DNA from 4 places in the Paenibacillus sp. FSL H7-0756 genome. Region 1 is predicted to be linked to each of the others. Evidence: riboswitches for the same ligand, from Rfam matches in the RefSeq annotation. Region 1 holds a riboswitch; each other region holds the start of a gene.

Evidence for each region. A riboswitch is a leader RNA that binds a small molecule or an ion and turns the genes downstream of it on or off. The one in region 1 is predicted to bind thiamine pyrophosphate.
Region 2: it holds a riboswitch for thiamine pyrophosphate, as region 1 does, so the genes downstream of both, NST04_RS01445 (ABC transporter substrate-binding protein) here and thiC (phosphomethylpyrimidine synthase ThiC) in region 1, are expected to answer to the same signal.
Region 3: it holds a riboswitch for thiamine pyrophosphate, as region 1 does, so the genes downstream of both, NST04_RS22325 (ABC transporter ATP-binding protein) here and thiC (phosphomethylpyrimidine synthase ThiC) in region 1, are expected to answer to the same signal.
Region 4: it holds a riboswitch for thiamine pyrophosphate, as region 1 does, so the genes downstream of both, NST04_RS32910 (thiamine phosphate synthase) here and thiC (phosphomethylpyrimidine synthase ThiC) in region 1, are expected to answer to the same signal.

The regions. Positions count from the first base shown of each region.
Region 1 covers NZ_JBBOVT010000001.1:650,972-658,258, reverse strand. The annotation lists gene hisJ (histidinol-phosphatase HisJ) at 1-734, shown strand, start outside; gene NST04_RS02800 (ribose-phosphate diphosphokinase) at 757-1,704, shown strand; gene NST04_RS02795 (tetratricopeptide repeat protein) at 1,962-3,410, shown strand; gene trxB (thioredoxin-disulfide reductase) at 3,459-4,412, shown strand; TPP riboswitch at 4,462-4,568, shown strand; gene thiC (phosphomethylpyrimidine synthase ThiC) at 4,721-6,421, shown strand; gene NST04_RS02780 (DUF1858 domain-containing protein) at 6,585-6,812, shown strand; gene NST04_RS02775 (DUF438 domain-containing protein) at 6,827-7,287, shown strand, end outside.
Region 2 covers NZ_JBBOVT010000001.1:329,023-336,309, reverse strand. The annotation lists gene NST04_RS01475 (ABC transporter permease) at 1-71, shown strand, start outside; gene NST04_RS01470 (sensor histidine kinase) at 78-1,229, shown strand; gene NST04_RS01465 (response regulator transcription factor) at 1,226-1,828, shown strand; gene NST04_RS01460 (ABC transporter ATP-binding protein) at 2,335-3,159, opposite strand; gene NST04_RS01455 (ABC transporter permease) at 3,240-4,001, opposite strand; gene NST04_RS01450 (thiamine-binding protein) at 3,998-4,291, opposite strand; gene NST04_RS01445 (ABC transporter substrate-binding protein) at 4,343-5,416, opposite strand; TPP riboswitch at 5,566-5,676, opposite strand; gene NST04_RS01440 (hypothetical protein) at 5,749-7,149, opposite strand; gene NST04_RS01435 (sigma-70 family RNA polymerase sigma factor) at 7,124-7,287, opposite strand, start outside.
Region 3 covers NZ_JBBOVT010000002.1:1,305,206-1,312,492, reverse strand. The annotation lists gene thiE (thiamine phosphate synthase) at 65-724, opposite strand; gene thiD (bifunctional hydroxymethylpyrimidine kinase/phosphomethylpyrimidine kinase) at 721-1,548, opposite strand; gene thiM (hydroxyethylthiazole kinase) at 1,576-2,373, opposite strand; gene NST04_RS22335 (ABC transporter substrate-binding protein) at 2,398-3,459, opposite strand; gene NST04_RS22330 (ABC transporter permease) at 3,456-4,232, opposite strand; gene NST04_RS22325 (ABC transporter ATP-binding protein) at 4,213-4,983, opposite strand; TPP riboswitch at 5,117-5,219, opposite strand; gene NST04_RS22320 (TetR/AcrR family transcriptional regulator) at 5,286-5,942, opposite strand; gene NST04_RS22315 (DHA2 family efflux MFS transporter permease subunit) at 6,094-7,287, shown strand, end outside.
Region 4 covers NZ_JBBOVT010000003.1:1,632,110-1,639,396, reverse strand. The annotation lists gene thiH (2-iminoacetate synthase ThiH) at 140-1,255, opposite strand; gene NST04_RS32920 (thiazole synthase) at 1,285-2,049, opposite strand; gene thiS (sulfur carrier protein ThiS) at 2,080-2,283, opposite strand; gene NST04_RS32910 (thiamine phosphate synthase) at 2,323-2,946, opposite strand; TPP riboswitch at 3,076-3,178, opposite strand; gene NST04_RS32905 (hypothetical protein) at 3,234-3,770, opposite strand; gene NST04_RS32900 (SDR family oxidoreductase) at 3,930-4,802, opposite strand; gene NST04_RS32895 (amidohydrolase family protein) at 5,093-6,256, shown strand; gene NST04_RS32890 (GNAT family N-acetyltransferase) at 6,273-6,800, shown strand; gene NST04_RS32885 (S-layer homology domain-containing protein) at 6,879-7,287, opposite strand, start outside.

The DNA.
Region 1 (7,287 bases):
AGCAGCTCGGGCTGTCGGATCATCTGCCGCTAATCCATGTCGATCCGGACCACTACTATCCCGAGATGGCTATGCCTCTTGCGGAGCTTCCGCGATATGTGGAGGAATGCCTGACGCTGAAGGAACGCTACCGGGGCAAGATTGAGCTGCGGGTCGGGCTGGAGGCGGATTATATTGAGGGATATGAGGAACAGATCCGCGAGCTTTTGGCACCTTATCCATGGGATTACCTGATTGGTTCGGTGCATTTCCTGGGAGAATGGGATATTACCGACCACCGGCAGACCCATGGCTGGGAAGGCCAGGATGTAATGGCGGTATACCGCCGTTATTATGATGCTGTACAGAAGTCGGCGTTATCGGGATTATATGATATTATAGGACATATGGACGTCATCAAAAGGTTCGGTTACGGCCCCCGGACGCCGGAGGGCCTGGCCGAGGCCAGAGCGCTTGAGCTGGATACGCTGAAGGTCATCGCCCGCAGCGGAATCGCCATGGAGCTGAATGCTTCCGGGCTGACCAAGCCTTGCGCCGAGATGTTCCCGGCAGAGCATGTGCTCGTCCAGGCGCTTGCGCTGGGCATTCCGCTCACGGTTGGTTCTGATGCGCATGATCCCATGAAGCTGGGAGACGGCTTACCAGAGGCCCGGGACATGCTCTGGCGCACCGGCTTCCGCGAACTGGCCGTCTTTGAAGGACGCCGCCGTACCAATGTGCCGTTAGCATTATAAATTATAATCCCAGGAGGGTACTATGCATCATCAATTACGGATTTTTTCCGGTTCGTCGAATCCGAAGCTTGCCGCTGATATTGCGGAGCGCCTTGGTGCTCCGCTTGGCCAGATCAAGCTGACCCGTTTCAAAAGCGGCGAGATTTATGTGCATTATGAAGAGAGCATCCGGAACTGCGACGTATTTTTGGTGCAATCCCTGGCTCATCCGATTAACGAGCTGTTTGTAGAGCTGCTGGTCATGATTGATGCCGCCAAGCGTGCATCGGCCAGAACGGTGAATATTATCGTTCCTTATTACGGGTACGCCCGGCAGGAGCGCAAATCTGCACCGCGTGAGCCGATCTCGGCCAAAATGGTAGCGGATGTGCTGACCACCGCCGGTGCAACGCGCGTAATTACCATTGATCTGCATGCCGCAGCCATACAGGGATTCTTCAATATTCCGGTCGATCATCTGACCGCACTTGATCTGATCAGCGGTTATCTGAAGGTGAAGGGTCTTACTGATCTGGTCGTGGTCTCCCCGGATGCGGGACGCGCATCCATGGCGGAGAAGCTGGCCAGCCGTCTGGATTCGCCGTTCGCTATCATGATCAAGAAGCGTCCGGCTCATAATGAATCGGTGATCACCCATGTCATTGGTGATGTGGAAGGCAGGACGCCGATCATTATCGAGGATCTTATTGATACGGGAACGACTATCGTCAATGTGGTGGAGGGCCTGAAGGAGCGGGGTGCGCGGAACAGCATCGTCTGTGCTACACACGGACTGTTCTCCGGAGATGCGCTTGCGCGGATGGACCATCCCAATATCGACGAGATTGTCATTACCGATTCCATTGCCCTGCCGGACGAGCATTCCAGCAGATTCGCAGTGCTTTCGGTAGCCCCCATGCTGGCTGAAGCCACGCGTATTATCATCGAGGGCGGTTCCATAGATAAGCTGTTTAGAGACGCAGGGATTTAACTCCCGCGTCTTTTTTTTGTGAATGAGATGACGATAACCAATCCTTCTATTTCTCGCTGAAACGGGTGCCGTCCCTGAAAGGACAGCAAAGCCGTTTCCACTTGAGCTTTTCCCTCCCGTCAGCACTCTCTTGAGATTGAGAATCTCGTTGCCACATGTGGTATACTGTGTGAAGAAGACAGCCGAGACCATAAATGGAAACGATCAGGTAAGGTGTAAGGCTAGGGAAGCTGACAAAAGGGAGGTGCCTTGCTTCCATGATTGAGAGAACTTCAGAGAATGTCGCGGAGAACAGTAATATCATTCCGGTCACTCTGGATGCCAATTTTTTCTTTGAAAGAGCCGTTCGGTCGCTGGACCGCTTTCAATATGATAAGGCATTAAGAAATTTTCGCAAAGCTGTTGAATATGAGCCGGATAATCCGGTGAATCATTGCAATATGGCGGGTATATTATCTGAGATGGGCAATTATACCGCATCTAACGAGATTCTTATCCATGTTTTGGAGAAGATCGACCCCGCTATGACGGAATGCCATTTCTATATGGCTAATAACTTCGCTAATATGGAAAGCTTTGAAGAGGCGGAGCGTTCGCTGGTCATTTACTTGGAAGAGGATGCAGACGGCGAGTTCATGACCGAATCCGAAGAACTGATGGAGCTCCTGCAATATGAGCTGAATCGGCCTGCTCCGCTGGTGCGTATCCGCAGCCGTGAGGGAGTTGTAGAGCATGACCGGGCGCGCAGTCTGCTGGAGGAGGGCAAGTTTCCTCAGGCTGTAGAGCTGCTGGAGGAGATCACTGCGAGCACTCCGGATTTTTTGGCTGCGCATAATAATCTGGCACTCGCCCATTTCTATATGGGCCGGTTTGCCAAGGCGAAGGAATGTCTGAATGAGGTGCTGAAGCAGGACCCCGGCAATCTGCACGCTCTGTGCAATATGGCCATCTTCCTGCAGTATGCAGGGGACAAGGAGCAGCTTGAGACGCTGCTGGGGATGCTTGAAGCAACGGTGCCGTTCCATCAGGAGCATGTTTTCAAAATGGCTACAACTATGGGTATCCTCGGCCGGCATACCGCCGCTTACAGCCATTTCCGCCGTCTGCTGAAGGATGAGGAGGTCGCCGGAGACGCCGGCCTGTATCATTACTGTGCGGCGGCGGCAAGCAATAGCGGAAGACATGATGAGGCGCTGCGCTGCTGGAGACAGGCAGCCAAGCTGGACCCTGCTTCCGCTGTCCCGGCGTTCTTCCTGTCCCAGCTCCAGCAGGTCCGGGCAGAAGGACATCCGATGCCTACTGTCAGCTATAATTATCAGCTGCCCTTCCAGGAGCAGCTGAAGCAGTGGAAGGGCAATACAGGCAGGTTCACTGAAGAAGTGCGGAATAATCCGCTGCTGCGCGCCTCGTTCTTCTGGGCGCTACGCTACGGCGATTCCGCTACGAAGCTCCAGGTGACCGAGGCGCTGCGCTGGATTGAGGACGAGGAGATGTCCGAGGTGCTGCGCGGAGTTCTGGAGCAGGAGCCGCTGCAGGAGGACCGCCTGCAGGAGGCAGCATTGTTCAGCCTCCAGCGGCTGATCGGGGAGAACCTGAATGAAGCCGGCAGCTCGCCGGGTGAAGAGCAGGAGCCTGTGGCTGCTCCCGGACCCAAGGGGATACTGCCCGGAACCGGCGGCTTAACGCCGTCCACTACCCGTATTTGAAGCCATTGTTGTTCTAAGACACACACCACTTGTAAGGAGGCCAATGTAATGTACAAAACGATTGTAATCGGAACAGGCCCGGCCGGGCTGACAGCCGCGATTTATCTGGCGCGTGCGAACCTGAGCCCGCTGGTAATTGAAGGCTTGCAGCCGGGAGGACAGCTGACAACGACGACAGAAGTGGAGAACTTTCCAGGCTTCCCTGAAGGGATTCTGGGTCCTGACCTGATGGACAATATGCGCAAGCAGGCGGAACGCTTCGGCGCTGAATTCAAGAACGGCTGGGTGGAGTCGGTGGACTTCTCACAGCGCCCGTTCAAAGTAACCGTGGACGGGATGGGTGTACTGGAAGCAGAGTCGGTTATTATTTCAACCGGGGCTTCTGCAAGATATCTGGGCATCCCGGGCGAGCAGGAGAATGTGGGACGCGGGGTCAGCACCTGTGCGACCTGTGACGGCTTCTTTTTCCGTAATAAAAAGATTGTCGTCGTCGGCGGCGGAGACTCCGCCATGGAGGAAGCCAGCTTCCTGACCCGCTTTGCGTCCAGCGTAACGCTGGTTCACCGCCGTCCCGAGCTGCGTGCCTCGAAGATCATGCAGGACCGGGCGCGTGATAACAGCAAGGTAACCTGGGCTTTGAACCGCACCCCGGTGGAAGTAACGGTAGGAGAGACCGGAGTGAAGGGTCTTACGGTGCTTAATAATGAGACAGGTCTGACAGAGCTGGTAGAGGCAGACGGTGTGTTCGTAGCCATTGGACACACGCCGAACACAGCCTTCTTGGGCGGGCAGATTAATACGGATGCTAACGGCTATATCGTGGTGAACCCGGGTACCACCGAGACCAATATCCCTGGTGTATTCGCCTGCGGCGATGTGCAGGATACCCGTTACCGTCAAGCGATATCAGCAGCGGGAACCGGCTGTATGGCCGCCATGGATGCCGAGAAGTTCCTGGAAGGCACGATGGTGCACGACTGGAGCGAATCGCTGGACAAATAACGGGTTTACAAGAATTACCCGCACAGGTAAAATGTATTTAATTAGATAAGATACCCACTAGGGGAGCCTGAATAGGCTGAGACGGGAAAATTGAATTTCCGGACCCTTGAACCTGATCTGGATTATACCAGCGTAGGAAAGTGGAGTCGGACTTTTTTTGAATACAGTCTTATTTGGCTGTTCCTTTAATAAAGCCGCTCCAGGTGGAGCGGCTTTTTGATTTGTAAGAATCTATAGATTCTTCAGCTCAGTCTGCTGCGTGAAATCTTATCTGAAAAGCTCATTAGAGCCAATAGGAGGAGATTAGAATGCCAGAAATAATGAAGAACGGCGAGGTAGATCTGTCCGGATTCCCCGCCAGCCGTAAAGTGTATGTGGAGGGCTCACGCACGGATATCCGGGTTCCGATGCGGGAGATCAGCCTCAGCAGAACCGAAGGCGTTGCCGGGGAAGAGGAGAATGCTCCGCTGCGTGTCTATGACACAAGCGGTATTTATACGGATGCCGCGGAGGAGACGGACATTCGGAGAGGGCTGCCGCCGCACCGTTCAAGCTGGATCGCGGAGCGTGGTGATTCGGAGGAATACACCGGAAGGGCGGTCCGGCCGGAGGATAACGGAATCCGCAGAGAAGGGGCAGCTGCGGAAGCTTGTCCAGGACTGAGCAGGAATCCCCGGCGGGCCTATGCAGGCGGTAATGTGACCCAGCTGCATTATGCAAGGCAAGGGAGCATCACACCGGAAATGGAGTATATTGCGATCCGGGAGAATACCCGGCCGGAGTTCGTAAGGGATGAGGTGGCTGCGGGCCGTGCTATTATTCCGGCCAATATCAATCACCCGGAGAGCGAGCCGATGATTATCGGCCGTAACTTCCTGGTGAAGATCAATGCGAACATCGGAAATTCTGCGGTCACTTCTTCCATAGAAGAGGAAGTGGAGAAGATGCGCTGGGCAACCCGCTGGGGGGCTGACACCATTATGGATCTCTCCACCGGCTCCAAGATCCATACCACCCGGGAGTGGATTATCCGCAATTCTCCTGTGCCGGTCGGTACAGTGCCCTTATACCAGGCGCTGGAGAAGGTGAATGGCATTGCCGAGAACTTAACCTGGGAGCTCTACCGTGACACCCTGATTGAACAGGCGGAGCAGGGGGTGGATTACTTCACTATTCATGCAGGGGTGCTGCGGCGCTATATTCCGCTCACTGCCCGGAGAATGACCGGTATCGTCTCCCGGGGCGGATCGATTATGGCGGCCTGGTGCCTGGCCCATCAGCAGGAGAACTTCCTGTACACACACTTCGAAGACATATGTGAGATTATGAAGACATATGATGTGGCCTTCTCACTGGGGGATGGCCTGCGTCCCGGCTCTATCGCCGATGCCAATGACGAGGCTCAGTTCGCCGAGCTGGAGACGCTGGGAGAACTGACGCTACTAGCCTGGAAGCACGATGTTCAGGTCATGGTCGAAGGTCCGGGGCATGTGCCGCTGCACAAAATTAAGGAGAATATGGACAAGCAGCTTGAGATTTGCCGGGAGGCTCCTTTCTATACGCTCGGGCCGCTGACTACAGATATTGCACCCGGCTATGATCACATCACTTCAGCCATCGGAGCAGCGATGATCGGGGGGCTCGGAACAGCGATGCTGTGCTATGTTACCCCTAAGGAGCATTTAGGCCTGCCTGACAAGAATGATGTGCGCGAAGGCGTCATTACCTATAAAATTGCTGCACATGCCGCAGACCTCGCCAAGGGGCATCCGGGAGCGCAGGACCGGGACAATGCGCTGTCCAAGGCGCGGTTCGAGTTCCGCTGGCGCGACCAGTTCCATCTCTCCCTGGACCCGGAAAGGGCGCTTGCGTATCATGACGAGACCCTTCCGGCGGAGGGGGCGAAGCAGGCGCATTTCTGTTCGATGTGCGGACCTAAGTTCTGCAGCATGCGGATTTCGCATGATATCCGTAATTCCCATAGGGTGGAGCAAATCACTGTAACTTAGCTGCTAATACAGCGGAATCATAATATTCTTAGGCTATCCCCCAAGCTGAGCGGCTTGCGGGGATAGTCTTTTTACAGTTAGTGATTACAATCACAATCCACCCCCGTACCCTATGCTAAGCTGTTACCTGAGAAGGATTCTCATTAGTGAGGTGTGCAAAAGAATGAGCAAACCGTTGAAGCTGGATGAATCGGTCTTTGAGCTGGTAACCAGGCACCCGGAAGTGGTTGAGATCATGGTGGAGCTGGGGTTCCGTGATATTGCGAAGCCTGGAATGCTGCAGACTGCAGGACGATTCATGACCCTGTCCAAAGGAATGAAATTAAAGAAAATAGAGCTGGAAACTGTTCGGCTGGCCTTTCAGCAGCATGGTTTCGAGATTATAGAATAGAAGGGGAGATTACGATGAGCGAACTGATTAATAACCGCGAGGTCGATATTCCGGAACAGACGCGCCGCCAGGCTATGCTGAGAGAAATCATCAAGGAGCTTCATGCAGGCAAAAGTGTGGAAGAGGTCAAGGCGCGTTTTGAAGAGGCGGTAGGTGATGTGACGGTCGCGGAAATCTCCGCAATGGAGCACTCTCTGATGACTGAGGAAGGGATTCCGGTAGAGGAGGTACAGCGCCTCTGCTCTGTGCATACCGCTATCTTCAAAGGCTCGATTGAGCAGATTCACCGGTCCGCGAAGCCTGAGGAGCAGCCGGGCCACCCTGTGCATACCTTCAAGCTGGAGAACCGGGAGATCGAGCGGCTGGTCAACTTCCGGCTCGCGCTGCACAAGGATAAGTTCAAGAAGAACGCTAGCGATGAGATCATCTATAAGCTGCTGGAGGACTTAAGCCTGCTGCTGGATCTCGACAAGCA
Region 2 (7,287 bases), 320 kb from region 1:
TGCTGCTCGGTTACCTGGCCGTATTTATGTTATTATCGGTCTATATAAGGCGAAAACAGGAAGCGGTGTAATGTACAATGGCTAGTAAGCAGTTCCGGTTCTTTCCGCAAAAATTCGGCTTCTTCCCCTATATCTGGCTGATCTATCTGGTGTTCCCGATTCTTAACCTTCAGGGGTATAGCGGGGTCAAGCTGATGGCGGGTTATGGGCTGGTCCTGCTGTTCCTGGTGACGTACCGTCAGCTCTACTGGACGGAGGGTAGAACGTACACGGCCTGGATGGGAGTGCAGCTGCTGATTATTGTCGTGCTAACCGTAGTCTATAGCCCCTACAACATGTATATGGGCTTCTTCTCCAGTAACTTTATTGGCTGGTATACTGATACGAGCCAATTCAGACGGGCTCTTGCAGTGTTCACCGCTGTGCTGGCCGGACTGGGCCTGTTCTACCTGCCGCAGGTGTATGGCCCGGATATCCTTTTCATGCTGCCATTTGCGATAATGATGCTGATCACGCCCTTCGGCATCCGCTCCATTAACCGGCGGCGGGTGCTGGAGAAGGAGCTGGACCAGGCTAACGAGCAGATCAAGGAAATGATCAAGCGCGAGGAACGGATGCGCATCGCCCGTGATCTGCATGACACGATGGGGCATACCCTGTCGCTTATTACCTTGAAGAGCCAGCTTGTTGAGAAAATGGTGGTGAAGAATCCCGAGCGGGCGCAGGCGGAAGCCCGTGAGATCCAGCGGACCTCGCGGGCCGCGCTGCGCCAGGTGCGGGAGCTGGTCTCTGAGATGCGTGCAGTCTCAGTTGCCGAAGAGCTGGCTGAGGCGGCGGAGATGCTGCGCAGCGCGGAGATCGCGCTTGAGGTAGAGGGAGATGCAGCGCTGCCGGGTGTATCCGATCTGACGCAGAGTATTCTCAGCCTCTGTATCAAGGAGGGGATTACCAACATCGTTAAGCATAGCCGTGCGGACCAATGCCGGATTAGCATCGTAATGACACCCGGCGAGGTACAGATTACGCTGGAGGATAACGGCATAGGGGTAGAAGCGAGCGGTTCAGGGGGGGCGGAGCGCCGGGACGGCAACGGCATGAAGGGGATGGGCGAGCGGCTGGCCCTGATTGACGGCTCGCTGACGCTGGCTCCGGGACCCGGCGGGGGAAGCCGGCTAACGGTGGTTACACCAAGAGTAGTGAAGGATGGAAAGGATGGGGAAACAGCATGATCAGGATCATAATTGCCGAGGATCAGCGGCTGCTGCGCGGCGCGATGGCATCGCTGCTCGATCTGGAGGATGATATTGAGGTGGCGGGCGAAGCCGGGGACGGGGCGGAGGCGCTGGCCCTGATCGAACGTGTCCAGCCGGATGTATGCCTGATGGATATTGAAATGCCGCTGATGAGCGGCCTGGAGGTGGCAGAGATACTGAAATCGCGGGGCTGCCGTACCAAAATCATTATCCTGACCACCTTCGCCCGCCCTGGTTATTTCGAGCGCGGAGTAAAGGCCGGAATTCAGGGGTATTTGCTGAAGGATGAGCCGGTGGATAAGCTGGCCGATGCCATCCGCCGTGTGATGGCCGGGGGGCGCGAGGTCTCGCCTGAGCTGGTGTTCGGCAGCCTGCGCGAAGAGAATCCGCTCTCGGACCGGGAGCGTGAGATTCTGAAGCTTGCCGCCGCGGGCCGCAGCGCCGGTGAGATCGCCGCGGCGCTCCACCTCTCCTACGGCACCGTCCGCAACTACATCTCGGAGATCCTCAGCAAGCTTGCGGTCAAGACCCGGATTGAAGCCGTGCGGCTGGCGGAGGAGAAGGGCTGGATGTAAGACAGCCTGGGGTACTCTGTACAACTAAATCATCTGATGTACCGCCGAATCTCTATATAGCTGTATTTGGTGCAATTAAACTAACTGTTTATCCTGGATTTCATCCATTTGGGGCTAACTTAGTTGTACCAATTGCAGCTATAGAAGACAAACTATGTTTTTGGCTGCTTTTAATCGCACGTAATACAGCTATGGATGGAATGGTTAGCTCAATTGTAATTTATACAACAGATGTCCCCCGAATCCGCAGCAAAACCGATTCTGTTGTACTCTGTACAGCAGAAATCTGCGAAAGTGGTGCTTTGCGGCAAATAAACAAAAATCTGCTGTACGAAATACAGCAGAAGTGAATTTTGAATGGAATATAGCAGATTCTATTGCAGTAAATACAATCAGGATGAGTTATACCGCTACTGACAAGGCAGTGCCGAGTCACGAAGGTTGTTGTTAGGCACAGCGAGGAGCCCGATCGTTCCTGCAATTTCACCTTAGCAGCAGCTTGCTCCTTATGTCTGGCTCTTCGCCTGCTCCTCGCGCATCCACTGGGAGAGCTGGCGCCGCATCCGCAGGAACTCCGGCGAATCGGCGATCTCTTCGCGGCGCGGACGCGGGAAGGGGACCTCCACGGTATGGAGGACGGAGCCGGGCCGTCCGGAGAAAACGTAGATGCGGGTGGAGAGCAGCAGCGCCTCCTCGATGTTATGGGTAATGAACAGCACGGAGCGGCGGTTCTCCTCCCACAGCTCCAGCAGCCAGCGCTGCATCTGCTCGCGGGTCAGCGCGTCGAGTGCGCTGAACGGCTCATCGAGCAGCATCAGCTCCTGCGGCGCGAGCATGGCCCGCAGGAAGGCGGCCCGCTGCTGCATGCCGCCGGACAGCATGTGCGGGTAGGCCCGCTCGAAGCCGCCGAGGCCGATCTTCGCCAGCCAGTGGCGCGCTGCCTCGCGGGCCTCCCGCGGCGGGGCGCCTTGCAGCTCGGCGCCAAGCAGGACGTTGTCGAGCGTGCTGCGCCACGGGAACAGCGCGGGCTGCTGCGGCATATAGCTGATCTTGCCGCGCTGCCCGGTCACCGGGATGCCGTTCATGCGGACGGTTCCGGTATCGGGCAGCGTAAGGCCGCCGATAATATGGAACAGCGTGCTTTTGCCGCAGCCGGACGGGCCGACAATGGAGACAAATTCCTGCGGCTCCACAGTCAGGGACACCTGATTCAGCACCTGCGTCTCCCGGCGGCGGTGCGTGAACGATTTGGAGATGCCGCTGACTTCCAGCGCAGGCGGCACACTCTGAGTGCGCAGGCGTCCGTCTCCGTCCGCCTTCTCCAGTTCAATCCTCGTAAGCTCAGACACTTCGCCCAGCCTCCTTCAGTTCATTATGGTTACTTCTGTTGTGGATGATCCTTCTGTACACATTAGGCATCCTTACGCGGCTTCCAGCGCACCAGCCATCTCTCCAGCAGGGCAATGAGCGCGAATAATACGAGACTCAGCAGCACGATGATGGCGATGGCCACGAACATCCGGTCCGCACGGTAAGAGGACTTTTGCAGCAGCATATAGTAGCCGATTCCTTTGTCGGCGCCGATCCATTCGGCCACCACTGCACCCATCACCGCATAGGTGGCGGATATTTTGAGCCCGGAGAACAGGGAGGGCAGGGAGCCGGGAAGCTCCAGCCGGGTGAAGATCTGCCACTTGCCCGCACCGGCCATCTTCATATAATTCATCATCACCCGGTCGCTTTGGGCCAGCCCGCCCATGGCTGCAACAGCTACAGGGAAGAAGCAGACGAGGGTGATCAGGATGATTTTGGGCAGCAGGCCGAACCCGAACCAGATAATCAGCAGCGGGGCCAGCGCAATGGAGGGCACATTTTGGCTGAGGATCAGCAGCGGATAGATCGCCCGCTTGACCCAGGGCAGCAGATGCAGCAGCAAGGCGGTGAGCAGGCCGATGCCTGTGCCGACCGGGAAGCCGATCAGGGTCAGCCGCAGCGTGGCGGCGGTGTGCTCCCAGATCCCGGAGGCATTGTTCTTCGACTCACGCGCGATATCTGCGGGGCTGGGCAGCTGGTAGGCTGGGATGTCGAACAGCATAACCGATAACTGCCATATCCCGACAAAAAAGAGGACCGCCACAAAGGGCGGCCACACTAGCTTCCAGGTGCTTCTCACGGCCGGTATTTCTCGGTCAGCTTATCCATGCTGATGCCGCCCGGATTATGGGCGATCTTGATCTGTGAGATGACACTCGGGCTGCCGGAGGCGATCAGCGCCTCATGCATGTCACGCACAATATCCAGCAGCTCGGACAGCTCGCCTTCCATCGTGGTCTCCAGCGGATTCACCTGATGCTTCACGCCTGATTTCTGAATGACCTCAATGGCCTTGTCCACATAAGGGATAGAATCCTCGTTGTTCGGTGTCTTGGGAATGACCTGAATGCTGAGCAATGTATTAGCCATGATGAATCCTTCCTCTCAAGTTAAGTATAAGATTCCCGCTATGCGGGTTGATTATGATTCCGGCAAAAATTCATTCGTAAACGTGCTCTCCGCATCCAGCGGCTTATCCAGCAGCTTCAGGCCGTACATCCAGTCGGCGTAATTCTTCCAGATTTCAAGCTTCTGCTCGCCCCAGCGCGGGGCGTCGTCCTTGTATTTCGGGCTAAGCCATTTCTGGCTGGCCAGCACCAGCTTGGGGTCCAGATCAGGTACAGCATCGGACAAGACCGTCGCGGCTTCTTCCGGGTTATCGATCGCGTACTGATATCCCTTGGACGTAGCCTTAAGGAAGGCCTTCACCACTTCAGGGTGCTGGGCGATTTCCTTCTCGCTAGTGGTTAGCACCGGGGTGTAGTAATCCAGCTGCGGAGCGTAATCCTTCAGATACAGCATATCCAGCGGCTCGCCGCGCAGCTCGGCCTCTACCCCGGTCCACGCATAGAAGATCCAGGCAAAGTCAATATCCCGCTTCACGGCTGTGAAAAAGTCCGCTTCGCCGATATTCACCAGCTTCACCTTGGAGACATCCCCGCCTTCGGGGTCCATGATGGCTTTCATGGCAGCCTGCTCCGCAGGGGAGCCCCAGCCTCCGTAGGTTTTGCCTTCGAAATCCTTCGGCGTCTTAATATTGCGGTCCTTCGGAGCCGCGAAACCGGAGGTATTATGCTGAATGATTGCAGCAATCGACACCAGCGGCACATCCTGCAGCCGGGCCAGGGTTAGGGCTTCCTGGGCACTTATGCCGAACTGAGCTTCGCCGGAAGTGACCATCGTATCGGACCCGGCAGCGCCAGGCTGTACAATCTGCACATCAAGACCTTCCTCCGCGTAATAGCCCAACTCCTTGGCAGCATACAGGCCGGTATGATTCGTGTTCGGTGTCCAGTCCAGGGCAATCTTGACCGGGGTCAGAGCCTTAGGTGCATCCGTGGGTGCGGCTGCGGTTGCATCAGGTGCAGCCGTGCTGTTCCCGGCAGCAGGTGCGCTGGCCCCCGCATTGCCGCTGTTGTTCCCTCCGCCACAGCCCGCTACGGTGAGCAGCAGCATGGAGCTGAGCAGTAGTGTGACTGTTTTTTTGACTCCCATTTCTCTTTCTCTCTCCTTCCAGCAACCCCTGGTCTTCAGAGCTTACAGAAACCTTATTCCTGTACATCCTTAGAATCAAAAAAGCGTCCCGATGATCGGGACGCCAGTGACTTGCGTGAGGGGACTTCAGCTGCAGTACCGCTTAAGGCACTGTGCCGAATGAAGATTCCTACGCTGGCATTATCCAGATCAGGTATAAGGGTCAGTATCTTGTGGGATACAATCTCAGCCGGCCAATTCCAGCACCCCTGGTTCTATAAAGTTCACAGGTATTGCTATGTTCTTACGGTGTATTATAGACGGCAGCCCCGCCGTTGTCCACCCTCTCTGTCTTAATCCTCCAGTTTGAGCGGCAGAGTCCAGGGACCTTTCCATATAAAAATGGGCTTCGAAAGTATAAAACGCAGCTTATCCGCGCCCGGCTCTGTAATCAGGTTAAGAGTCTTCATGACACGCGGTGTGCCTTCACTCTCCTCCCACCCAAAGGAATAAGGCTCCTTAGAGCCCGGATAGCTGACAGAGAAATGGGTAAGTGACTTTGCCCCCGCCGGGTTAAATTTCAAGTCTATATCTACATTGACCTCTGTCTCACTGCTGCGGGTGATGCGGGTGAAGTCTACCGGATATCCGGCGATCTCAGCAGTAATATCCAGCGTTCTGCTCTCTCCGATAGCGGGCAGCGGCAGGGTAACTTTCTGGGAGACGGCTTCCTGATCGGATACCTCGATGTAAGGGATGACGACTGTATAAGGATGTCCTCCGGCTTCCTTCTGTTCACGGAACAAGAGCTCAGAATAGTAGCCTATAGAGGATGGAGAGTGCTCGGTAGAGACTTTTACTCCTGCTGCATTCTCGACATAGGTGCCATTCCAGGGCATTAGCGGCTCTAGTGTATAAGAAGATGCAGCGGATGCGGTTTTCTGAAGAGCCGGGACCAGTTCAACACGGACAAGCCCATCACCCAGCCGTACCGGAAAAGCGGAAATCCGCACATCCTGCTGGACATCGCTGACCCCGAGCTGCTGCAGGTCATCGGCGGTCTGCGGCGGCCCCAGGACAAGCGGTCCAATGACCGTGCTATTAATGTATAAGGTTACCGCTTCTTCAGCCTGTAAAGTGAGATCATGGGGAAGAAGAGCGCTGTAGCTTGCATCCCAGTCGAGACCTCCAGAGGAAGTTCGCGAATTGAACATGAAGGTATAGCGGGTTCCTCCGATGTCTGCCTGAAATTCATTAATAATGCGAGTCTTCTGCCCCCGAAGATTAATGGTTGCGCGGTTCTCTTGCACAAGGATAGCGTTGACAGTCAGTTCACCCCGACCTACAGCAGCGGTGAAAGGCTTCTTCAGCACATATAACGGGCTGTCGGGACTATTCTCCACTACGGTGTGAAGGCCGGGCAAGAAGCTGAACACTTGCTTCAGGCCCGCCTGGACGCTGGGCGAAGTGAACACCAGCCCTGCGCCAAGCAGAAGGGCTGCGGCAACTCCGGTATAAGCCTGCCGGCGGCTTCTGCGGACGGAAGGCAAGCGGCGCTGTACGTCAGGAGCGGTCCCGGTCCGGGACAAGGTGCGCACTTTGATTCTGCTTATGGCTTCAAGCTCCTCTTCCGATGGAGCGGCTGATTGAGGCTCGGCGGTCAGCGTGTTCAAGGCCAGCTCCGCTTCACTGAACTCCAGCGCATCGAGCTGATCGAACAGCTCCTGCTCACCGGTGGTCAACTCTTTCTTCATGGCCTAAGTCCTCCTCTCTGTTTGGTTTAGTCTGCTGCAGAGTTTGCTTCAGAATGGTTCGGCACCGGTACAGCCGGTTCTCTACAGCTTTTTTCGTTAAGTCAAAAGCCTCAGCCAGTTCATCCAGACTCTCATAGA
Region 3 (7,287 bases), on a different contig from region 1:
TGGTACATCCTGTACGCGGCTTGAGCATCAACATCGTACCACCCGCAGTGTGCCTGGTCTAAAATTAAGGAGCAGTGATGAGCTGCGCGAATCTCCGCGTGGTCTCGCGTATATCCTCAGCTCCGGCAATGGCCGAGATGATGGAGATTCCATCCGCACCCGCACGGATGACCGGCGGAGCATTCTCCAGGGTGATGCCGCCGATGCCCACCACGGGAATGGTCAGGCCGCTTCGTCTTAGCTCTTCAATGACAGTAGTTCCCCGGACGGCCTGGGCATCATCCTTGGATGAAGTAGGATAGACAGGACCGATTCCGAGATAATCGGCTCCGTCCGCGATAGCCTGCCGGGCTTCCGTCAGATTATGCGCGGAGACCCCGATGATCTTATGCTCACCGAGCTGCTCCCGGATCAGCCGGGCGGGCAGGTCATCCTGGCCGACATGAATGCCGTCGGCATCCAGCGCAGCGGCAAGCTCCAGGTCATCATTCACGATGAACGGAATGTTATAAGCCCGGCATATCTGCCGGAGCTGTTGTCCAAGATGGAGCAGAGCGGCACCTTTGAGCGCGGAGGGACCCTTTTCCCGGAACTGGAACAGAGTAATGCCCCCGTCAGCAGCAGCGGTTAAAGTGTCCTCCGGCGAGAGGCGGCAGTTCACACTGCCCATAATGAAGTACAGCTTCAGCAGCCTGCGTATATCCTCGCTGTCAATCCGTGTCATAGCGTTATCCCCCTTGATCTCATCCGGTTCCTGTAAGCAAAATGATTCGTCGGCCCCTGCCCGGCCCCTATGTTCAGGCTATCCTCAATCGCGGCTTGAATGAAGGCCTTGGCGGTCTGGACAGCTTCTGGCATGGAATGGCCCAGCGCAAGACCTGCCGTCACCGCAGCTGAGAAGGTGCAGCCGGTTCCGTGAGTATGCTTCGTCGCAATCCGCGGGCTGGACATATACTGGAATTCCCGTCCGTCATAGAGCAGATCCACCGCCTCATCTCCTGACGGGTCATGTCCGCCTTTCAAGATAATATACTCGGGTCCCATCTGATGAAGCAGTCTTGCTGCCTTCTCCCGGTCTTTCCTGCCCTGAATCTTCATTCCCGTCAGCATCTCTGCTTCAGGAAGATTGGGGGTAATGGCGAGCGAGAGCGGAAGCAGGCTTGTAATCAGGGCTTGCACTGCCTCCTGGAGCAGCAGCTGTGAGCCGCCCTTGGCGACCATGACCGGATCGATCACCAGCTTTTGCTGCCAGCCGTACTGCTGCACTTTACTGGCAACGATGCGGATAATGTCACTGCTGAACAGCATCCCTGTCTTAATGGCATCCGGCGGCAGGTCACTGCCGATCGAATCCAGCTGGGCTGCAACGGACTCCGGCTCCATCGGATAGACTCCCTGGACACCTAGTGTGTTCTGGGCGGTGAGTGCAGTAAGTGCAGACATGCCGTACACTCCCAGCTCCTGAAAAGTCTTCAAATCCGCCTGGATCCCGGCCCCGCCGCCGCTGTCAGAACCGGCAATGGTCAATGCTTTGCGTATGCTAGTCATCTTGTTCTCTCCTTTGGGGTGTGCGTTTTAGGCTTCGAGCAGCTTCAGCCGGGATCGGCTGTTGTATTGCTCCGGAGTCACCAGTGACAATTGATTCAGGAACAAGGTCTGGAAGCTGCCTGGACCTTGGCCTTCAGCAGCCTCAGCCGCAAGCTCTGCTGCCACGCCGTATAAGGAGAGGGCCTCGGCAGCCGCCTCTAGCACATCCCCGCCGCTTACGGCAAGAAATGCGCCCACTACAGCACTTAGCAGGCAGCCGGTTCCGGTTACCCGGGTCATAATGGAGTGGCCGTTGCTGGCGATATAAGTGCGCTTGCCGTCTGTGATGATGTCTTCCTTGCCGGTGATAATCACAACACAGTTCAGCTTCTGCGCCGCTTTAATGGCTAGAGCGACTACATCGCCTTCGCCTGCTCCGGCATCCACGCCTTTGCTTGCCCAGCTCTCCCCGGCCACATTGGCAACCTCAGCCACATTGCCGCGCAGCGCTGTCAGCTGAAGCTCACTGAGCAGCCCCGCCGTAACGTTCGTGCGGTAGGCGGTAGCCCCGGCTCCAACGGGATCAAGCACTAGCGGCACATGGTGGCGGTTCGCAGCCTTCCCGGCCCGGGTCATGGAAGCGATGGCAGCTTCATTCAGCGTGCCGATGTTCAGCACAACCGCCCCGGACATGGCGGCGACATCCGCTACTTCTTCGATGGCATCGGCCATGAACGGCGAGGCTCCCAGAGCCAGCAGCCCGTTCGCTGTGAAGTTAGCGACTACGATATTCGTGATATTATGCACCAGCGGGTTCGCCTGGCGTACTTTGGACAGATAAGACATATGAATTCCTCCTGAAGGTATAATTTAAAAATTAATAAAAGCATTCTTAATATCCACATCCGCTGCCAGCAAGCCGTTCTCCATCAGCCACTGGTTCACCTGCTCCCATGATGCGCTGTCCTGATAGCCGAAGGGCTGGGAACCGGCATCCATCAGCGGCAGCAGGATCTCCAGACTGCGCTGTTCAATCACTTCATCCAGCGGCGCGGTGTCCTCCTGATGGGCAAGCAGCAGCTTCAGCGCTTCATCCGGGTGACCGGCTACATACTGCTGGCCTTTTCTGATGGCATCCACGAATTTCTGATAAAAGCCCTGCGAATCCTGCAGTCCCTGCTCACTGGCGGCCAGCACCAGCTCATAATAATCCGGGACCCCGTAATCCACGGGATTGAAGGAGCGGACCGGATGGCCTTGCTGCTCCAGAATCAGCTGCTCATGGTTGATGAACCCGCCCATAATTCCATCCACCCGTCCGGTGGAGAGGGCAGGAATCAGCTCAAAACCGACATCCACCAGCTTGAGGGAGGAAGGGTCCCCGCCGTCGCTTTTCACCATCGTATTCAGCATCGCTTCATATAACGGAACGGAGGAATATCCGGCCAGCTTGCCTGACAGCTCTCCCGGGCGGGTAATGCCGCTGTCAGCGGCTACCATGAGATGATTCAGCGGGTGGCGCACCAGCGCGGCAATCGACTTGACCGGAATCTGCTCCCCCCGTGCCATCAACACCTGCGGCTGATAGCTGAGTGCCAGATCCACCTTACCCGCAGCAACCAGCTTCAGCGCATCATTGGTATCGGCCGGCATCTGAATCTCAACCTCCAGACCTTTCTCAGCGAAATAACCTTCAGCCTCTGCCGCATACAAAAAAGAGTGAACCGCATTGGGATACCAGTCGAGCATAATCGTTAGCTTATGGGCTGCTTCTTCAGCTCCAGTACCAGCCGGGGAGCCGGAGGCCGCCGGATTGTTCGTATTGGCGCAGCCTGCCAGGACAGGCAGCATACAGAGGAGCAGAGCGGACAGCAGCATGGCTGGCCTTGAAATTGCATGGTGCAGATAACGGGCATAGCGGATAGTAATCATGAATAACGTCCTCTTTTCTTCAGAATAATCTTCTCCAGTGCGGCGACTGCCAGAAACAGCAGGATACCGAGTAGAGATAATAAGACAACAGCGGCGAACATCTTGGCGCTCTGCAGATTCCCGGCCATTCTGCGGCTGAAATAGCCCAGCCCCCGGCTGCCCCCAAGCCATTCCCCGATCGTTGCACCAATCACACAGTACACAGCAGACAGCTTCAGTCCGGAGAAAAAAGAGGGCAAAGCCAGCGGAACGCCCACCTTCCCGAGAATCTGCCAGCGGCTCGCGCCGTAGGTAAGCAGGAGCTCCCGGTAAGCGTCCGTGTTCTTGGACAATCCGTCATAGGTGCCGATGACCACCGGGAAGAAAGCAGTCAGGAAGACAACGGCGACCTTGCTCCACAAGGTATAGCCGAACCACATGATGAACAGGGGCGAGAGGGCGATCAGCGGAACCGTCTGGCTGATGATCAGCAGCGGATACAGTGCCTTGGCCAGCGGACTGAACAGGTGCATGGCGATCCCCAGCAGGCTGCCGCAGATCACTGACAATGCGAAGCCTGTGAGTACCTCCAGCAGAGTAGCAGGCAGATGCACCCCGAATAACAAGCGGCGTTCCTCCAGCAAAGCCATGCAGATCGCAGACGGAGCCGGAAGAATGAAGGGAGGAATCAGGCCCAGCCGGGCTACTGACTCCCAGACCGCAAGCGCCAGCAGGGCGAGCAGGGCCGCCGGACCGTAATGCTGGAGCAATCTTCTAGGAGCGGCGGTTCTCATATAGCTTCAGCTCCAATTCCTGGCGCAGGGCGGCGAACTGCGGTTCATAGTTCAGACTGTGATGACGCGGACGGGGGAGACCGGCTGAGAATTCCTGCATCCCGCTGCCCTCTCTGCCGGTCATTAGATAGATTCTGTCACTGAGCAAGAGCGCCTCTTCCAGGTCATGGGTGATGAACAGCACCGTTTTGTCCAGCTCCGCCCATAACTCCAGCAGCCAACGCTGCAGCGAGCGCTTCGTAATGGCATCGAGCGCCCCGAACGGCTCATCGAGCAGCAGCAGGTCGTTTCCGGCCGCCACGGTGCGGAGGACCGCCACGCGCTGCCGCATTCCGCCCGACAGCTCCTGCGGATAAGCCGCTTCGGTCCCGTCAAGGCCGAAGCGGCGCAGCAGGGTGCGGATCTCGGCAATAGCGGCTGCTTTGGGCCGGCTGCGCTTGAGCTCCCAGGGCAGCAGACAATTGTCCAGTACGGTGCGCCAGGGCAGAAGAAGATCCTGCTGGGGCATGTAGGCCACACTGCCCAGCCTCTTCGCAGCTGCAGAGGACTCGGCTCCGTTCAGCATAATCCTGCCGCTGCCCGGCTCCAGCAGACCGGCGATGATTTTGAACAAGGTGCTTTTGCCGCATCCGCTTCCGCCTACGACAGAGATGAATTCGCCGCGCTGCACATTCATGGACAGCTCTGAGAAGACGGGGGTCCGGGACGAACCGGTCCCGAAGGCATAGGACAGATTGCTAATATTGATCATAAGACTATGTACGAAGCCTCCTTGAAATTGGTATAGATACTGTGCGGAGCACAAAAAAAGCCCCATTCATTCCCGGAGGCAATGAATGGGGCGGAAGGTACAGTCAGCTGCGGCCCTGTGACGGGAACCACTGATACATTCTGCTCCACTTCCCTCCGCTGGTATGATCCAGATCAGGTTCAAAGGGTCCGGAGCTTAAGCTCCGTCTCAGTCGGCCGACTCCCCTAGTGAATAATGTTGCTATTGAATTCGTAATTGCTACTTAATATACCACAAATTTCCCTCTTGTAAAGGGCAGGCGGTCAGCGCTTCGCCAGACCGGTCACGAACAAAGTGACGATGCCCCTGGAGATGTCCAGCTTGGAGGAGTGGTGCCGCTTCTGCTCATACAGGTACAGATCGGGACTGAGGATAGAGATTAAGGCCGTGGCCGCAAAGGCCGGATCAATGTCAATAATCTCACCACCTGCCGCAGCGCGCTCCAGCAGCTCTGTCATCATCACGCCCAGCCGCTGAAAAAAAGGATGCTCAAACTGGGTCAGCTGCTTCTTGCCGGTGAACTCGGCTTTGATCATATTCAGCAACTCGGCATATTGCTCTATGAAATCGGCAATCTGCTCAATGCTGCTCTGCAGCTGAGCGAGAGCCGGGGCTTCGCCGGCACTGGCAGCCACCTGCTGCTCCAGCCCGGACAGGAATTGGTCTGCGCTGCCCTTCAGCAGGGCAGAACAGATCTCACCCTTATCTGTGAAACGGCGGTACAGGGAGCCTTGCCCTATGCCTGCCCGCTTGGCAATGCTGTACATGCTGACCGCCTCAAGTCCGCTCTCGGTGAACAACTGGCGGGCAGCTTCAAGAATCCGCTGTACATAAGGATCGGCGGACATGGGCGAAGCGGATTCTATGGCTTGCGAAGCTGACGGCTGGAGCTGTGCAGCGTCGGTGTCTGGCTTTTTCATGAGAACCCCTTTCAGAAAAGAATTGACACAACGGACAATTGTCCGTAGACTATGAATTGCACTTACGGACAGTTGTCCGTTCACTCATTATATAGAACAATCTGCCCGCAGGTCAATGAAGAACGCGGACAGCTTTAGGAGGAGAAGAGACATGGATCAGACCTTGAAGCAGGAAGCCGATTTCCGGCTGTCCAGCATTCTGGTTCCGCTGCTGGCCATTATTGCCGGAGTATTTATGGTTGTGCTGGACAGTACGGCGATGAACGTAGCCTTGTCCAGGCTGGTGGTGGATTTCAAGACGGATCTGCATACGCTGCAGTGGGTAGTTACCGGATATATGCTGGCCCAGGCTTCAGTTATCCCGTTGTCAGGCTGGCTGTCTGACCGGTTCGGGGCCAAGACAGTCTTCCTGACGGCGGTAATTGTGTTTACGATAGGCTCGATTCTGTGCGCTACACCAAGCAGCGCCGAATGGCTGATTGTTTTCCGGGTCATTCAGGGACTGGGCGGCGGCTGTGTGCTCCCTGTAGGGATGGCCTATGTGTACAGACTGGCTCCCAAAAGCAAGGTTGGCGTAGTCATGGGCATTATGGGCATTCCCGTCCTGTTCGCACCGGCTATTGGTCCGGTATTGTCGGGCTGGCTGGTTGAATACCATTCCTGGCGCTGGATCTTTCTCATTAATATTCCGATTGGCATCATTGCGGTGCTGATTGGACTGCGCAAGCTGCCGAATGCGGCGAAGAACAGCGTGCCCGGCATGGATAAGCTAGGTATGGTTCTTGGCCCGCTGGCTTTTGCTTCGCTCACTTACGGAGTTAGCCAAGGCGCTCAGAGCTGGACCTCCGAGAAAACGCTGATCGGGCTGCTGCTGGGCGCTGTGGCGCTAATCGCTTTTGTCATCGCAGAGCTGCGCTCCAAGACACCGCTGCTGGAGCTGCGGATTCTGAAATCTGTAGATTTCACGACAGGAATCATCGTGCAATGGATCGCCCAATTCGGCTTATACGGCGCGTTATTCCTGCTCCCGCAATTTCTGCAGCAGGCCCGCGGCTTCGGCGCATTTGATACCGGTCTGACGCTGCTGCCGCAGGCGATCGCTTCCGGGCTGATGATGCCTATTGCCGGGATACTGTTCGACCGGATAGGTGTGCGCTGGCTCGTGGTCTGCGGCCTCAGTCTGGTCTCCGGCGCGTTATTCCAGTATTCCCATGTGGATCTTACCACGCAGAGCCGCGATTTGATTCTTCCGCTGATCATGTGCGGGGCCGGCATGGGTATGATGATGATGCCAATGAACACGCATCTGCTCAACAAGGCGCCAAGCCATCTGGTGAACCGGGTA
Region 4 (7,287 bases), on a different contig from region 1:
TTGAGTTAGTCTCAGTTTTCTAGTCAGGTTAAGTTAAACACGATTAGTCTAGTCAGTCTAAGTTCATTCAGTTAGTCAGGGCAGTTTAACTTACATCCAGTTTAGTCACCTTAAACTAAGCCACATCAGCTTACCTACCTCACGCCAAGCGGTCAGACAGGATATCCCAGTCCTTGAATACCGGCTGGAGTCCTTGCGAGCGCAGCATCTCGGCTATCTCGGCCACGCTGCGGTTGTCCGAGATTTCAAACTGCGGGGTGCCCCCTTCGAGGGAATGTCCGCCCACTTCGGTGGATACCCCGGCGGACATCTTCGTGATGCCGAGCTGGACCAGATGATCGCGCAGAGCGGCAGGCTCGCGTGTGGACAGTGAGATGCCGGAGCGCGGCAGGAACAGGCGGTAGGCCAGGATGATCTGCACCAGCGCCCGGTCGGTTACGTCGCTTGCGGGGTTGAATTCGCCTAAGTAAGGCCGGAATCTGGGAATCGACAGCCCGATTTCGCATTCCGGGTACTTATCCTGCAGATACCTCGCATGCAGCGCAGTCGCCAGCGCCTCCTGCCGCCATTCGTACATGCCGAGCAGGGCCCCGATATTCACTGAACGAAAGCCCGCTTGGCAGCCCCGCTCGGGAGCGTCCAGCCGGTTGCGGTAGACGCGTTTGGGTCCTTTTACATGCAGCGCTCGATAAGTCTCCTGGTGGTAGACCTCCTGGTAGAGCGTCAGACCGTCCACGCCGGCTTCCCGGAGTTCAGCATATTCGGCTGTCGAGAGCGGATTCACTTCAATGCTGACAGAGGAAAAATAGCGGCGCAGCACATTCACGCAGTCCCTCACATAACCGGCCGGGCTGTCTCTCCGGGATTCCCCGGTCAGGATCAGAATATGGCGCAGGCCCGTGGCTGCGATGGTCTCTGCTTCCCGGGCGACCTCCTCCAGCGTCAGTTTTTTGCGCGGAAAATCATAGATAGAACTGAAGCTGCAATACGTGCAGTGATTCACGCAGAAATCTGCAAGATACATCGGGGTAAACAGCTGCATCACATGGCCGAAATGCGTACGCGTCAACCGGTGCGCCTTATGTGCCATCTCCTCCAGATAAGGCTCCGCTGCCGGTGACAGCAGGGCCATCAGCCCTTCTTCATCCACCTGCTCTGCACGAAGCGCGCGCTTCACATCCTCTGCCGTATAACGGCTCCATAGCGTCCCGTAAGGAAGCTGCTCCAGCCGGGCCATCGTCTCATAAAAGCTCATAACCGTTCCTCTCCTCCCTATTCCATCTGTCAGGCCAAGAATCCGGTCAACGGTGAAGAGGCTGCCGCCGTCTCCTCCACAGGGCCCAGTCCGGCGAGATAAGCTTTGCGCCCGGCGGATACCGCATCACGGAAGGCTTCTGCCATCAGCAGCGGATCTGAGGCGGTGGCAATCGCTGTATTGAGCAGGACCGCAGCAGCGCCCATCTCCATCGCCTCAGCCGCCTCGGACGGTCTGCCGATTCCGGCATCCACGATCACCGGCAGATCCGTCTCGGAGATCAGAATCCGGATCAGCTCCTTGGTCTGCAGCCCGCGGTTGGACCCGATCGGTGCCCCTAGCGGCATCACAGCCGCAGCCCCCGCTGCCTTCAGCCGCAGGGCAGCGGACAGATCAGGACTCATGTACGGAAGCACCACGAAGCCCTCTGCTGCAAGGATCTCGGTCGCCCGGATGGTCTCCATGTTATCCGGCAGCAAGTATTTCTGGTCATTGATGACCTCAATCTTCACCCAGTTTCCCAGCCCCGCCGATCTCGCCAGCCGGGCAATACGTACCGCCTCTTCTGCGGTGCGCGCACCAGAGGTATTAGGCAGTAAAGTCATATGGGATGGAATATGGCTGACAATATTGTCACTGCTCTCCGGGTCCACCCGGCGCAGGGCAACGGTAATGACCTGTGAGCCTGAGCGCGTAATGACCTCGGGAATAAGAGTGTTACGGCTGTATTTTCCGGTGCCAATGAATAGTCTGCTGGTTAGAGTCACGCCGCCAATCATCAATGGATCTTGCATCTTAACGCCTCCTGGGATAAGTCTTTGTGTTCAGCCTCCGCCTACAAAATGAACCAGCTCAATCCGGTCCCCTTCATTCAGTAACGTATCGCCATAAACCTCTCTTCCGGCAAGCTCGCCGTTCAGCTCGACAATGACCAGCTTCCCGGCCCACTCGGGCCGGGCCAGCAGATCCGCCAGCGTCCGGCAGCTCTCTTCCACCCTCTGGCGGGTACCGTTAACGGTCACAATCATGCCTGTTCACCTCCTGCTGTGCCTTTTACTTGATCCATATCATGGGTTACAAGACTGCTCTGCCGCCCTGTGAACCGCTTCCCTATAAGCACGGGCTGCTGCCACCGGGTCAGGAGCTCCGCAGATCCCCGACATGACAGCAATGCCAGCCGCCCCTTGGGCCAGCACCGCTCCGGCATTGCCCGGGGTAATCCCTCCGAGCGCAATCAGCGGTATGCGGCTCCAGCGGACAGCCTCGGCCAGCTGCTCCAGTCCGCGTGCCTGCTGTCCGGGCTTGCAGGCCGTAGGGAACACATGCCCGTAGAGGCAGAAGTCTGCTCCCTGCCTTCCAGCTTCCGCCGCCTCTTCCTGCGAGTGGACCGATCTGCCGATCCGCAGGCCCGGTGCAAGGCCGCGCACTGCGGCTGGCGGGAGGCTATGCCAGGCTAACTGTACACCGCCTGCCCCGGCGGCCAGGGCAACATCGATCCTATCATTAATGACCAGCTTCGATGGCGGTACTCCGGCCTGAAGCATCTGCTGCGCCGCCGCCAGCAGTTCGCGGGCGGGCATGGATTTTTCGCGGAGCTGGATATAATCCACCATAGAATGCACCGCCGCGGCCCATTCAGCCAGCGCTTCAGGCGGTAGCCGCCCATCCGAGACCGCATGAATTTCGTACAACGACCTTCCCCTCCCGTCTGTTCCAGCTCACTCTGCACCACTCCACAACACAAAAAAGACCGCCCCCCGTAAAGGAAGCAGTCTGGAATAGAAACAGGAATACCGGCACTTGCCGTATACCCCCGCTGCAATATTCGTTCTCCACTTCCCTACGCTGGTATAAACCAGATCAGGTTCAAAGGGTCCAGGCAACTACGCCCGTCTCAGCCTTGCGGCACCCCTAGTGATCGTTCTATGCGGTTGTTTCGTCTTGCTTGTTGTATATTAGCATATTATTCCTCTTAGGGCTATTCTTTCGTAGATTTTACTTCAATTACAAAAACCACAGATGAACTCCCTTCTGAAAATTTACCATCCTCGGTTGTCCAGAATGCTGATATGCCATAGTAATAAACGCCTTGTTCTTTTGGAGCATTAAAAGAGCCGTTCTGCAATGGAATTTGCACTTCTTTATCATCGGCAAATTGCTGAACGGTTAACCCGCCGGGTGCCGGTTTATAAGTAAAAGCAACATGGATCCCCCCCTCAGGTTCTATAACAGTGGGAGTAACCCCCTGTACCATGGATTGTCCTCCTATATAATCCGCACATCCTAATTTCCCCCAGCAATAGCTGCTTTGGGTAACCGGAATTTGGGTTTTCCCGGAAGTAACAAGGGGTAGCGGCGGTGATTCCTGTGTAATTCTAACCCCAATGCTTTTTGCCTTTCCTTCCAATCTTGTATTTGCCACAAGTCTCCCTGCAAAAGGAGTCAAGTAAATGAACACTACCAGAAAAACAAAAATCCCCGCTGCAGATAGAATGAATCCTTTTTTTCTAAGCATCCCAATCCCCTTTTCATATCCAATTAACTAAATAGACGGAAATATATTGTAATAGTTACAAGCGCAGAAAAAAAGCCTGCCGGCAAGCGGTTAGGCTTTTTTAAAAATAGAATTTATATGTTGCACACAAATCTGCATCCAGATCTTATTCTACACCCATCAGCCGTTGACAACCTCGCCGCCGTTCACATGCATCACCTGTCCGCTCACATAGGAGGAATCGTCCGAGGCCAGGTATACATAAGCCGGTGCCAGCTCTTCAGGCTGTCCCGGGCGCTTCATCGGCTGGGTGCCGCCGAACTCACTGACCTTCTTCGCGTCAAAGGTTGACGGAATCAGCGGGGTCCAGATCGGTCCAGGCGCTACCGCGTTCACGCGGATGCCTTTATCGGCCAGATTCATCGACAGCGAACGGGTGAAGCTGAGAATCGCTCCCTTGGTGGACGAATAGTCCAGCAGCTGCGGGCTGCCGCGATACGCCGTGATGGAGGTGGTGTTTATGATCGTAGCACCTTTTTTAAGATGAGGCATGGCTGCCTTGGTCAGATAGAACATGGAGAAAATATTCGTCCGGAACGTACGCTCCAGCTGCTCTGCCGTAATGTCCTCAATCTTATCCTGCGGATGCTGCTCTGCCGCGTTGTTGATCAGAATGTCGAGCTTGCCGAGTCCTTCAACGGTTTGACGAATCAGGCTCTGACAGAAGCATTCGTCCCCAATATCCCCGGCGATCAGAATGCATGTTCTGCCCTCCTGCTCCACCTGGCGCTTGGTCTCTTCCGCATCCTCATGCTCGTTCAAGTAGGAGATCACTACATCCGCTCCCTCCTTGGCAAAATGAACGGCAACCGCACGCCCGATCCCGCTGTCGCCTCCGGTAATGAGCGCGGCCTTGCCCAGCAGCTTGCCTGCTGCCTTATACGCCGGTGTCTCAAACTCCGGGAGCGGGTTCATCTCACTCTCAATTCCCGGGCGTTGATCCTGTACCTGCGGGGGCAGGGTTTTGACAGGTTGTTTGTTAGTGTCTGGCATAATCCATTCTCCTTTCGCTGTCCACAGTAATGTTGATTAATCATGTTAGCATGGCTTAAGGTCTGGTGTTTATGCATCAGGCAGTGTGCCTGCTTGGCTGTACGTTATGTTACTTACCACACTTGGCAGCCGCCCAAACAACCAATCTTCATTCACCGGCACCTGTTGCGGAACGATAGTACGGTAAGCAACGAACGTTTCCAAAAAGAATATTATCTATATCCGCTAGGGGGAAAGCCCTATACTTTGTGAGGAAAGACAACTACCTTAACGGAGAGGACGCTTCCACCATGGGAAATGAGCGCATCTTGCTGGTGAACGGAACGGTAATCGATGGAACCGGACGGCCGCCGCTGCATCATACAAACATTGAGATTGTTAATGGCCGCTTCGGCACCATAACACAGCAAAGTGACATTAACGGGAGATCCGGGCCTGACTCCGCAACTAAAGTGATCGACCTGGAGGGTCTGTTCGTTTTGCCGGGGTTCATTCACACCCATGCCCATACAAGCTTCAAGTACATACAGAATGAGCCGCTGCACGGATATCATACGGAATATTTGGCCGCGTGCCTTGCAGAAGGAATTACTACGATCCGCGATGAGGGAATGACTACGGCAGCATCGATTGACGATGTAGTCACACATACGCGGCAGCTGGAGAGCGGTGCTTTTCCCAGAATTCTTACGTCTGGCAAGGTCTTCACGGCTCCAGGCGGTTACGGTGGTCAGGAACCTATCGGCGTAGAGAGTGTGGATGAGGCGCGGCTTAAGGTCCGTGAAGTCCTGGAACAAGGAATACATTTCATCAAAACAGCGCTGGAAGACGGCTACGATCCTGCTACCGCCGGACTGCCCCAGCTGAATCAGGAGATTCTTGAAGCGATCTGCCGGGAGGCCCGGAGCATGGGCACTTACGTATCTGCTCATGTTACAAGTGCGCGCAATCTTCAGATTCTGGTGGATGCTGGGATCAGCGATGCTGCGCATATGATTTACGACCGGCTGGACGATCAACTGATAAGGCAAATGGTGAGCAGGAGCATCCGAATCGTCCCCACACTCACCGTACTCCAGATGTTCCAGGACAAATTCGGAGCGCCGCTGCTGGAGCAAGGCCTGGATAATCTCTGGAGATTTATTCAGGCGGGCGGGGAGATTGGCCTGGGGGATGATTTTATCGAAGAAGCTCCTCCGTGGTACAGAGCCGGTATGCCGTGGAAAGAGATCCAGCTGTTAGGACAAGCCGGCCTCTCCCCGATGCAGATTATTATGGCCGCCACTTCATCCGGTGCCAAAATCTGTAAGCTGGATCATGAACTCGGTACCATTGAGACAGGCAAGAGGGCCGATCTGTTGGTCGTCGGGGGAGATCCGCTGGCGGATATTAATAACCTGCGTCAGGTCATATGCGTAATGAAAGACGGCAAGATCGTATCGAAATCATACTAGCAGGAGGTTTTGCAAAATGAACGCAAGAATCACATTATCTCCGGTCACCCCGGACGATATCGATTTCATCACAGATCTGGAGACCAGCACCTCGCTCTGGCCCTTCGAGGATATGATTCCAACCGACAAGGAGGCCGTCCGGAAGACTGTGGCGGAACAAATCCATAGCGACTGGCACAAACAATTCGTGATCCGGCTCGCCTCCCCGGAGGCAACCCCTGTAGGGGAAGTGCATATACACTGGTATGTAAAAGAGCGCGAGAGCTGGGAACTGGGCTACAGTCTTTTCCCTGAATACCGGGGGCAAGGCTACTGCACTGAAGCAGCGCAGCTGGTCTTGAAGCTTGCTTTTGAAGAATGGAAGGCCCACAGAGTCGTGGCTATGTGCAATGAATACAATACCTCATCCATCCAGGTGCTGGACAGGTTAGAGATGGTCCGCGAGGGGGTATTCCGGGAAGAAATACACTGGAACAACCAGTGGGTCAACCAATACTTTTATGCAATACTGGACCGGGAGTATCTGGGGCGTAAAGGGATATAGATCTATACAGAGCAGCAATGCTGATCCTGATGCTCTTCATGACGCCCTTTAGAAGAGAGCAGTCCTTCATTCAGAATTCTATTCATCTTCTTTCACGATTACATCCAGAACTCTGCCTGTTCCCGTAACCTTCGTTGACGTATTCAGAATAGCCTGAGTAATCGTTGTCCCTTCATCCAGCTCTATCTTAAGCCCTGATGCTGAGGCCGCGGTCTTAACCGTGCGTATGGAGCCTTTTTGCAGGTGGAGGATGGGTCCTTTGGCTTCAATGTTCACGTCTCCGAAATTGCCATTAAGTGTCACTACGAGCCCGGCTGCAAGGCCGGATGGCAGATCAATATCTGTGAGCACGGCACCAGTACCCTCACCCTCCTCCAGAATCACACTAGATTGTACTGACACCGCCTTCACCGATGTTGCACCTTCGGTTACCAGGCGGGCAGTTCCGCTCTTCTTCTGCACAATCACTTGGTTCAAGGTTGTGTTC